2 regions of the Arthrobacter sp. alpha11c genome follow, and region 2 is predicted to be linked to the other one. Evidence: riboswitches for the same ligand, from Rfam matches in the RefSeq annotation. Region 2 holds a riboswitch; the other holds the start of a gene.
The links. A riboswitch is a leader RNA that binds a small molecule or an ion and turns the genes downstream of it on or off. The one in region 2 is predicted to bind glycine.
Positions count from the first base shown of each region.

Region 1: it holds a riboswitch for glycine, as region 2 does, so the genes downstream of both, gcvP (aminomethyl-transferring glycine dehydrogenase) here and gcvP (aminomethyl-transferring glycine dehydrogenase) in region 2, are expected to answer to the same signal.

Region 1 covers NZ_CP196747.1:2,642,292-2,647,893, reverse strand. Annotated here, with positions in the region: gene ACTAQJ_RS11975 (amidohydrolase) at 1-36, opposite strand, end outside; gene ACTAQJ_RS11970 (cyclodeaminase/cyclohydrolase family protein) at 114-764, shown strand; gene ACTAQJ_RS11965 (MFS transporter) at 777-2,327, opposite strand; gene ACTAQJ_RS11960 (TetR/AcrR family transcriptional regulator) at 2,402-2,941, shown strand; glycine riboswitch at 3,035-3,132, shown strand; gene gcvP (aminomethyl-transferring glycine dehydrogenase) at 3,317-5,602, shown strand, end outside.
Region 2 covers NZ_CP196747.1:3,850,847-3,856,448, forward strand. Annotated here, with positions in the region: gene speB (agmatinase) at 1-154, opposite strand, end outside; gene ACTAQJ_RS17835 (PucR family transcriptional regulator) at 332-1,873, shown strand; glycine riboswitch at 1,948-2,046, shown strand; gene gcvP (aminomethyl-transferring glycine dehydrogenase) at 2,195-5,041, shown strand; gene gcvT (glycine cleavage system aminomethyltransferase GcvT) at 5,054-5,602, shown strand, end outside.

The DNA.
Region 1 (5,602 bases), 1.2 Mb from region 2:
GAGGTCACGGTAGAGGGCTTCAAGGTCAATGCTCATGGGGAATTTTCCTTAACAGGTCGACGCCGCAGGGTCTGGCCAGTGTATCGAGGTCACCAGAGGGCAAACTTGGGTGCATGGAATCTTCACAAGAGATCACTACCCAACGCTCAACGGTCGAGGAATGGACCAAGGCTCTGGCAGAGTCCAGCGGATCACCTGGTGGAGGCGCAGGAACCGGCGTGATGTTGGCCATTGCAGCATCCCTAACGTCCATGGTTGCTGGTTATACGGAGGCGCCCGGGCAGCAGTTGGCCGAACTGCACGCCCGCGCCCGCTCCCTCCGCGAAACCGCCCTGAAGCTGGCTGACGACGACGCAACGGCGTCGAAGGCTTTCGGTGCGGCCTTCCGGCTTGATCCTGGCCCGGACCGGGAGCAAGCAATCCACCGGGCATCCGTCGATGCTGCCAAGGCGTCCGCGGTCCTCGGGGACCATGCCATCGAAGCCATCGAGGACCTGGGATGGCTTGCTGCCAACGGGAACCCGGCGCTCATTGCTGATGTGGTGGTGGGGTTTGGAGCTCTCAGGGCCGCCATCGCGGGAGCCCGCACCAACGTGAGCTTTGATCTCGGGTCGCTCAGATCCGCAGGCGCGTCGCTTGATGAGATCAAGGAAAAGCACCCTGAATTGTGGGCAACGGTAGGGCGGCTCAGCGAAGCCCTGGACCGGATTGACCAGCTGGTGGCCGCCGTAGATGGCAAGGCTGCACCTACTGACGGCCACTGATTCCCGCGGCGCCTACTGCGCTTTGGGAACCCGCCGGAGCACGACGGCGGCAAGCACTGCCGCATCAGCCATCAATACCAGCCCAATCGCTGCAGTGATGTGGACGCCGGATTCGAAGGCTACCCGGGCGGCGGCTGTCAGGGCATCCGACAGCGGAGCGGGTAGTGCTGCAGCAGCGTCCACTGCACCGGCCAGCGTCTCTCCCGATTTCCCGGCCGCCTGCGTGGACAAGCCCTCCGGGATGACGAGGTTGTGCTGGTAGGACGCGGTGAGGATAGAGCCCAGCACGGCCGTCCCCAGGAGCGAACCCAGCTCGTAGCCTGTCTCGGAAATTGCGGACGCCGCTCCGGATTTGTCGGCCGGCACCGAGCCGAGGATGAGGTCGTTGGAGATGGTTTCCGCTGCGCCCACGCCGACGGCCAGAACAGTCAAGGCTGACAAGAGGAACACAGGTCCGCTGCCGTGATCACCCACAGCTACCACCAAATAGCCCGCCGCGCTGAGGGTCAGGCCGCCGGCCACCACGAATCCTGGCCGGACGCGCTTTACCAGTGGGACCACCACCAGGCCGGCGATGACCGTTGCCACGAGCGCAGGAATCATTGCGATGCCCGCTTCCATGGGGGACTGACCTTCAACAAGCTGCAAGTCCTGAGCGAAGAAGTAGATGAAGCCCGTCATGGAAAACAAGGACAGGACGTTGGCCACGATTGCTGTGCTGAACACCTTGTTCTTGAACAAAGTGACGTCCAGCATGGGGCTCTGGATCCGCCGCTGGCGACGGACAAACAAAATGCCCATCACCAGGCCGAAGACCATGAAGGCCGCTGCCGACGCCCCGAACCCGTGAACAGCGAATTCCTTGATGCCGTACACGAACGGAGCCATGGTGATCACGGACAGCGCGATGCTTGGCACGTCCACACGGCCCGGGTTGGCGTCCTTGGATTCGGGAATGAGGACCCTGCCGAAGGCGAGGAGGGGCAGGAGGAGGAAGGTCGCCACCAGGAAGACGGCACCCCACCAGAAGTGTTCAACCAGCCAGCCACCAAAGATCGGGCCAAGGGCGGCGCCGCCAGAGAATCCGGCAGCCCATACGGCGATCGCGAGCCGCCGGCGGTTCGGATCAGCAAAGATGTTCCGGATCAAGGACAGCGTTGAGGGCATCAACATGGCGCCGAACACGCCAAGTGCGGCGCGGCCGGCAATCAGCCATTCCGCGGAAGGTGCGAACGCCGTAGCAGCCGAAACCGCCGCGAAGCCTGTGCTGCCGATCAGCAGCAGGCGCCGTCGTCCGATCCTGTCGCCAAGGTTGCCCATGGAAACGAGCAGCGCCGCCAGCACGAGCGGGTAGGCGTCAATGATCCACAGGAGTTGCACGCCACCTACATCCAGGGAGCGGGCAATTTCGGGCAGGGCGAAGGTGAGCGCGGTGTTGTCTACGGCCACCAGCAGCACCGGGAACATCAGGAGTGCCAGGGCCGTCCAATCGCGCCACGGTGCCGTCTGATCCATCAGGGAACGAGCGGAACGGGGTGCTTGGGTTGAGGACGGCGTGAACATGGCACTAACTGTACCGTCCAGACGGTATAGTTTCAAATTCAACACCACCAAACGCCGTAGGGAATGATGTAGTCATGCCACGAAAACCAGTTGCCCGGGATGCGGTCCTGGATGCCTACGAAGCCCTCCTTATCGAGGTGGGGGAGCGGGCTGCCACGCTTGACGCCGTCGCAAAGCGGGCAGGTGTCTCCAAGGGTGGACTGCTATACCACTTCCCCAACAAGGAATCGCTGATCAGCGCCCTGCTGGAGCGCTTGGATGAGTTGGCCCAGGCAGACATCGAAAAAATGAAGACAGCGCCCGATGGCAGCGCTGCTTACTTCATTCGGACCTCACTGTGGGCCGGGACCCCCATGGACCGGGCGTTCGTCGCGGCCACACGGCTGGCAGAAGTTGCCCATGAAGAGACCCGGCTACGGTTCAGCGGAATCCAGCAACAGTGGCTGGACGTCCTGGCCGAGGATGTGGGTCCGGAGGTAGCCAAAGCCGTCAGTTATATGGGTGATGGCCTGTATTTCAATGCCATGTTCGAGGGCGGTCAGGAAGGGAGCAATGCCGGGCGGGAGGCCGACGTCGAGATCCTGCTAGGAGTCCTGGACCGGCTCCGCAAGTAGCGGGTCGCCCATTTGCGGCGACGCCTCCGACGTAGGACAATTGAGCCTTGTGGTGCGTCTTCACAGGGGCACGCAAACAATTGAATATGCCTTTGATCTGCGGCGGGAGAGTCCTGCAAGCAAGTGATGCGGGCGCCGTAGGAGCAAACCCTCCCCAGGAATCTCTCAGGCCCACGCACCGCCGCGGCGAGGCAACTCTGGAAAGTAGCAGGCCTTTTGCTGCGCCCTTTGGCGCGGAAGAAATGCTGTGCTCACCGACGGTGCAAGCGATCGTTGTGCAAGCAACACGCGGAAACTCTCAGGTCCAATACAGAGCGGGGAGGAACCCAGCCACTGTGGCGTACCCAAACGCCGCCCAAGTAATGGAGTTCCTTCGTGACGGTTAGTTCAGCCTCCACCACCTTCGTCGATCGGCATATTGGCGCCCGCCGCCAGGCCGACATTGACACCATGCTCAAGACGGTCGGCTACGACACCGTTGATTCGTTGGTTGATACGGCCGTTCCCAACGACATCCGCCAAGACGTTGCCCTCACCCTCGAAAACGCGCTCAGCGAAGTTGAGGTGCTGGCCCAGCTGCGCAAGCTTGCGTCCAAGAACAAGACCGCCGTCCAGATGATCGGCCAGGGCTACTACGACACCGTCACGCCGCCGGTTATCCGCAGGAACATCCTCGAATCCCCGGCCTGGTACACCGCATACACGCCTTACCAGCCGGAAATCTCGCAAGGCCGCCTGGAAGCTCTGCTGAACTTCCAGACCATGGTCCAGGACCTCGTGGGCCTGCCGATCGCCAACGCCTCCCTGCTGGACGAAGCAACAGCTGTGGCCGAGGCCGTGCTCATGATGCGCCGGGCCAACAAGAACAAGGCCGCCCATGACGGGAAGACCGTCCTCGACGCCGACTGCCTCCCACAGACCATCGCCATCGTGAAGGGTCGCGCTGAGGCGCTCGGTTTCGAAGTTGAGGTCGCCGACCTTTCGCTCGGCCTCCCGGAAGGCGCCATCAACGGCGTCGTCCTGCAGCAGCCCGGCGTTTCCGGCCGCGTGTTTGATCACTCCGCCGTCATCGCTGACGCCAAGGAACGCGGTGCACTGGTCACGGTCGCAGCAGACCTTCTCTCCCTGACGCTCATCACGCCTCCGGGCGAGCAAGGAGCGGACATCGCAGTCGGTTCCGCCCAGCGCCTCGGCGTTCCGCTGTTCTTCGGTGGCCCGCACGCCGCGTACATGGCCGTCCAGAAGGGGCTCGAGCGTTCCATGCCGGGCCGCCTGGTGGGCGTTTCCAAGGACGACGCCGGTGTCCCCGCCTACCGCTTGGCGCTGCAGACCCGCGAGCAGCACATCCGCCGCGAGAAGGCCACGTCCAACATCTGCACCGCGCAGGCGTTGCTGGCCATCGTCGCCTCCATGTACGCCGTCTACCATGGCCCCGAAGGCCTGAAGGCAATCGCAGAAACCGCACACGGTCACGCCCGCACCCTTGCAGCGTCACTGAAGGCTGCCGGCGTTGAGGTCCTTCACACATCCTTCTTTGACACCATTACAGTCCGCGTTCCTGGCAAGGCTGCCGAGATCGTAGCCGCTGCCGAAGCCAAGGGCATTAACCTGCGCGGCATTGACGTTGATCTGGTGGGCATTTCTGTTGACGAGACCACTACATCAGAGATTGTTCGCGGCGTCCTGGATGTCTTCAGCGCTCAGGTGCTTGAATCCGATGAAGGTTTTGCGCTGGAATCTTCCGTAGAGCGCTCGAGCGACTTCATGCAGCACCCGGTGTTCAACACCCACCGCTCCGAAACCCAGCTCCTCCGCTACATCCGTAAGCTCTCGGACCGCGACCTGGCACTGGATCGCACCATGATTCCGTTGGGTTCCTGCACCATGAAGCTCAATGCCACGGCCGAGATGGAAGCCATTTCCTGGCCCGAGTTCGCCTCGATCCACCCGTTCGCTCCGGATTCCCAGACAGAGGGCTGGCGTGAACTGATCACCGATCTTGAGTCCCAGCTGACTGAGATCACCGGCTACGATCAGGTCTCCATCCAGCCGAACGCCGGTTCGCAGGGTGAGCTCGCCGGCCTCCTCGCGATCCGCGGTTATCACTTGTCCCGCGGCGACGAGCAGCGCAACGTGTGCCTGATCCCTGCTTCTGCGCACGGCACCAACGCTGCTTCCGCAGTGCTGGCCGGTATGAAAGTTGTTGTGGTGGCCACCGCTCCCGATGGCACCATCGATCACGTTGACCTCAAGGCCAAGATCGAAGCAAACCGGGACGCCCTCTCGGCCATCATGATCACCTACCCGTCCACGCACGGTGTGTACGACGCCGACGTCCGGGAAGTCTGCGACGCTATCCACGAAGCCGGCGGCCAGGTCTACATCGATGGCGCCAACCTCAACGCACTCGTTGGACTCGCGCAGCCGGGCAAGTTCGGCGGCGACGTCTCCCACCTGAACCTGCACAAGACCTTCTGCATCCCGCATGGCGGTGGCGGACCCGGTGTTGGCCCGGTCGCGGCCAAAGCACACCTGGCGCCGTTCATGCCCGGTGACGCTGCTTCGTGGACCGAAGGCAACGACGTTCCGATTTCGGCCTCCCGTTTCGGTTCGGCCGGTGTGCTCCCGATTTCCTGGGCTTACGTGAAGCTCATGGGTGGC
Region 2 (5,602 bases):
GGAAGGAGGTTCCGCCGTCGAACGGGACACCGACGATCGCAATGTCGTAATCCGGAACCCGGTCGATTTGGGGGAGGCGGGCGAAGGTGCCGAGGCCGGCATACCGGGGGACTTTGGTTGCGTCGACAGGGCCGATGGGCTTGTGGATTGTCATTGACGGATCCTTAGTGTGAGGGGTGCTCGCCATTGAGCGGGAAGTAAGTAATTCCATTCTTCGTGACGCGGGTCACGGCGAATAGCGGTACATTGACTACAAATGGCCGAGGCGCTTAGACGAATGTCTAAACAGCCCCAAATGGCCCCCGGAATCATAGAGTCAGGAACCCTTCCGATGGCAATCACCGTCGCCGAGCTCGTGGCTGAACCCCAACTGGGGCTCACCCTCCTGGCCGGTGATGCTGGCCGCGACAACCGGATCACCTGGGCGCACACTTCGGACCTGCCCAGGCTGTGGGAATGGGTTACCGGCGGTGAACTCATGATGACCAATGGGCTGTCGATTCCCGCAGACGCCGAGGGACAGGTGGCGCTCGCAGAGGCGCTCATGGACAGTGGGGCAAGTGCCTTGGCGATCGGCGAGAAGATGCACGCGCCCCCTCTGACGCAGGAGTTCCTGGCTGCCTGCGACCGGCTGCCGCTGCCACTGATCAACATCCCGTACCCGCTGCCGTTCATCGCGATCGCCCGCTCGGTTGCCGAATCTTCCCTGCTCGAAGAGTCCCGGCGCTTGCGGCAGACAGCCAGGGTTTACGACCTTCTCCGCACGGCCGGAGCCTCCGAGGACCATTGGCAGAGCCTGGTCCAACGGCTTGCCACCGAACTGGACGCGGAACTGTTCGTGGTGGATCGCCGCTGCCTCCATCCCTGGCATCCCGAGGGACAGCGGCTCCCGGAGTTCCTCGCGAATGAATGGGCTCCGCTTTCCGGGCAGGTGTCCCTGGCGGGCAAGAATTTCCAGTGGCACCGGATCAGGGGCCGGCACGTGCTGACCATGGACATCCCGACCCACGCCAACGCGCTCCTCGTGGTGCTGCCCAACAGCGAACCGCACCCGGACGCCGTCGTACTCCTGCACGCGGCAACCGTGCTGGGACTGCAGCTCTCGCGCATCGTCCTGTCTCTGGAAGGCCGCCACCGACTGGCTGGCGAGTTCCTGCTGCAAGCGATGGATGGGCGCTTGGGCGCGGCCGAGATGGAGAGCAGGCTGGCAACTTTTGGGGTTCCTCCGCAGGACTTCCTGCTTGCCTCCATGGCAGCTGGGGCGGCCATTTCAGCGGGGCCGGCTGCGGGGCTGGCCCAAGCAGCGAACGACGGCGACGGGCTGGCCAACGTGCACATCGAACTGTGGCGGCACGGGGTTGCGTCGGCTTCGTTGAAGCGGAATAGCCGACTGCACGTGGTGGTCCCCGCTGATGTGCCGGACGACGTCCTGGTTCATTGTGCCGGGGCGGATGCAGCGATCGGAATCAGCGCTCCGGCGGCAGTGGCCGGCATTCAGCGCGCGCTGCAGGAGTCCCTCTGGGCGCTCGGATCGGCCCGGGCGAACAAGCTTGGCCTGGCCCGATATGCGCAGGGACCGTCGTGGCTCGGGCTGACAGGTTTCGAGGAAGGAACTGCGCTGGTCAGGCGTCTCCTGGGGCCGATTTTCGATTACGAGCAGAGCCAGGAAGGCGATCTCCTCGTCACGCTGAGGACCTATTTGGACTCGCAGCGTTCGTGGCAAAAGACTGCCGCAGCCTTGTTCGCGCACCGGCAAACCATCATCTACAGGATCCGGAAAATCGGCGAATTGACGGGGCTGGACATGGGTGAAACCTCCACGGTTGCCCAGTTGTGGTTCGCACTCCAGATCCACGAGGCAATGCATCGGTAGGTATCCCTTGCTTGCGCTTTTTCCAGATAACCCGCTATGGTGTGAACCGTGTCACTGAGGTGACGCAATGCTTTTGATCTGTGGCGGGAGAGTCCTGCCGGTACATCCAGTCAGGCGCCGTAGGAGCAAATCCTCCCCAGGAATCTCTCAGGCCCACGTACCGCCACGGCGAGGCAACTCTGGAAAGCAGTCCAGGTAACTGGGCTCACCGACGGTGCAAGCAGGCAACCATTCCTGCGGAATCTCTCAGGTCCAATACAGAGCGGGGAGGAACCCACATCATCGTGGCGCACATAGGGCGCCTGAATCATGGAGTTCCTCTTGACTGTTCAATCAACCCCCACCGCTTTCGCGGACCGGCACATCGGCGCCCGGCGCCAGGCCGACGTTGACGCCATGCTCAAGGCCATCGGCTACGACTCCGTAGACGGCTTGGTAGACGTTGCGGTCCCCGATTCCATCCGCCAGGACACCGCGCTCAAGTTGCAGGACGCCCTCACCGAGGTGCAGGTCCTCGCAGAGCTACGGAAGCTCGCGTCCAAGAACAAGACTGCCATCCAGTTGATCGGCCAAGGCTACTACGACACCGTTACGCCCCCGGTCATCCGCCGCAACATCCTCGAGGCTCCGGCTTGGTACACGGCGTACACGCCTTACCAGCCCGAGATTTCGCAGGGCCGGCTCGAAGCACTCCTGAACTTCCAGACCATGGTCCAGGACCTCACGGGGCTGCCGGTAGCCAACGCTTCGCTGCTGGACGAAGCCACCGCTGTGGCTGAGGCGGTGCTGCTGATGCGACGCGCCAACAAGTCCAAAACTGCCAAGGACGGGAAGACCGTCCTGGACGCCGACCTCCTCCCGCAGACCATCGCGATCGTGAAGGGCCGTGCGGAAGCGCTGGGCTTCGAAGTGGAGATTGCTGACCTTTCGCTCGGACTGCCCGACGGCGACATCAACGGCATCGTCCTGCAGCAGCCCGGCGTTTCCGGCCGCGTGTTCGATCACTCAGGCGTCATCGCGGCGGCCAAGGAACGCGGCGCGCTGGTCACTGTCGCTGCCGACCTTTTGGCGCTCACCCTCATCACGCCCCCGGGCGAACAAGGTGCCGATATCGCCGTCGGAACTGCGCAGCGCTTTGGTGTTCCGCTGTTCTTCGGCGGCCCCCACGCTGCGTACATGGCCGTCCGCGAAGGCATGGAGCGGACGCTTCCGGGCCGCATCGTGGGCGTCTCCAAGGACAACGCCGGTGTCCCCGCGTACCGACTCGCGCTCCAGACACGCGAGCAGCACATTCGACGCGAGAAGGCCACGTCCAACATCTGCACGGCCCAGGCGTTGCTCGCCATCGTGGCCTCGATGTATGCGGTTTATCACGGTCCGGAAGGCCTGAAGGCAATCGCCGAAACCGTCCACGGGCACGCCCGCACGCTGGCCACCGCCCTCAAGACCGCTGGCCGTGAACTCGTGTCCGAATCCTTCTTCGACACCCTCACTGTCCGCGTACCCGGCAAGGCTGACAAAGTCATCTCCGCTGCCGAAGCCCGCGGTATCAACCTGCGCCGCATTGATGCTGACACGGTTGGCGTTTCCCTCGATGAAACCACGACGCCGGAGGTCCTCTCCGCGGTAGCCGTCGCCTTTGGTGCCGGCCCGGTGAAGGACGCTTCAGGGTTTGAGCTGCCGTCTGATGTGCTCCGCACCAGTGATTTCCTGCAGCACCCCGTGTTCAACACGCACCGTTCCGAGACACAGCTGTTGCGCTATATCCGCAAGCTGTCCGACCGGGACCTCGCCTTGGACCGCACCATGATTCCGCTGGGATCCTGCACCATGAAGCTCAACGCTACAGCTGAGATGGAAGCAATTTCCTGGCCTGAGTTCGCCTCGATCCACCCGTTCGCTCCCGATCACCAGACCGCTGGCTGGCGCGAGCTCATTGAAGGACTGGAAGCCGACCTCACCGAGATCACCGGCTACGATCAGGTCTCCATCCAGCCGAACGCCGGTTCCCAGGGTGAGCTTGCGGGGCTCCTGGCGATCCGTGGCTACCACCTGTCCCGCGGTGACGACCAGCGCAACGTGTGCCTCATCCCGGCGTCTGCCCACGGAACCAACGCTGCGTCGGCTGTGCTCGCCGGCATGAAGGTTGTTGTGGTGGCCACGGCCGCTGACGGCACGATCGATCACGCGGATCTGGCGGCCAAGATCGAAGCCAACAAGGACGTCCTGTCCTGCATCATGATCACGTACCCGTCCACCCACGGCGTGTACGACGCTGACGTCCGGGAGGTTTGCGACTCCATTCACGCCGCTGGCGGACAGGTATACGTTGACGGTGCAAACCTCAACGCGCTCGTTGGGCTCGCCCAGCCGGGCAAGTTCGGCGGCGACGTATCGCACCTGAACCTGCACAAGACGTTCTGCATCCCGCACGGTGGTGGCGGGCCCGGTGTTGGTCCGGTTGCAGCCAAGGCCCACCTGGCACCTTTCATGCCCGGGGATGCGAACAACGTTTCATCTGAAGGTGGCGTGGCCATCTCGGCATCCCGCTATGGTTCCGCGGGCGTGCTCCCGATTTCCTGGGCCTATGTGAAGCTGATGGGCGGCCAAGGCCTCACCGAAGCCACCAAGTCTGCGCTGCTTGCGGCCAATTATGTCGCCTCCCGCTTGGATGAGCACTTCCCAGTCCTTTACACCGGCGAAGGCGGACTCGTGGCCCACGAGTGCATCCTGGACCTCCGTGAGCTGACTGCCCGCACGGGCGTCACCGCTGAGGACGTGGCCAAGCGCCTGATCGACTTCGGTTTCCACGCTCCCACGCTTGCGTTCCCCGTTGCGGGCACTTTGATGGTGGAGCCGACCGAGTCCGAGGACCTGGCTGAGATCGACCGCTTCATCGAGGCCATGATCACTATCCGTGCCGAAATCGAGCAGGTGGCCGCCGGCGACTTCACTGTTGAAAAGTCGCCGCTGCGCAACGCGCCGCACACGGCTGCCGCCGTCGTGAGTTCTGCTTGGGACCGCGACTACCCGCGTGAGCAGGCAGCGTTCCCTGTCCACCACCTCAAGCAGGATAAGTACTTCCCGCCGGTCGGCCGCGTTGACGGCGCCGCCGGGGACCGGAATCTTGTGTGCTCCTGCCCTCCGCTCACGGACTTCGAAAACTAAGGATTCACCGTCATGACTGAGAACTACACCGCTCTTTATGAGCAGCACAAAAAGGCCGGCGCGTCCTTCACGGATTTCGGCGGCTGGCAGATGCCTCTCAAATACGAGTCCGAGCTTGCTGAGCACCACGCAGTCCGGAACTCCGCCGGCTTGTTCGACCTCTCCCACATGGGCGAAGTCTGGGTCACCGGTTCGGACGCGGCAGCGTTCCTGGACTTCGCGCTGGTGGGCAAGTTGTCCGCGGTCGCCGTGGGCAAGGCGAAGTACTCGCTGATCTGCAACGCCGACGGCGGCATCATCGACGACCTCATCTCGTACCGCCGACCCTCTCCCGAAGAAGGCGTGGATCAGTACCTCGTGGTCCCCAACGCGGGTAACGCCAAGGTAGTCGCGGCGGCATTGCTGGAGCGCGCGGCCGGCTTCGACGTGGTGGTTGACGACGCCTCGGCTGAGACGTCGCTGATTGCAGTGCAGGGTCCGAACGCCGAAGCCATTCTGCTGACCTTGGTTCCCGCCGAGCAGCACGCGCTGGTCAGCGAACTGAAGTACTACGCGGCCGTT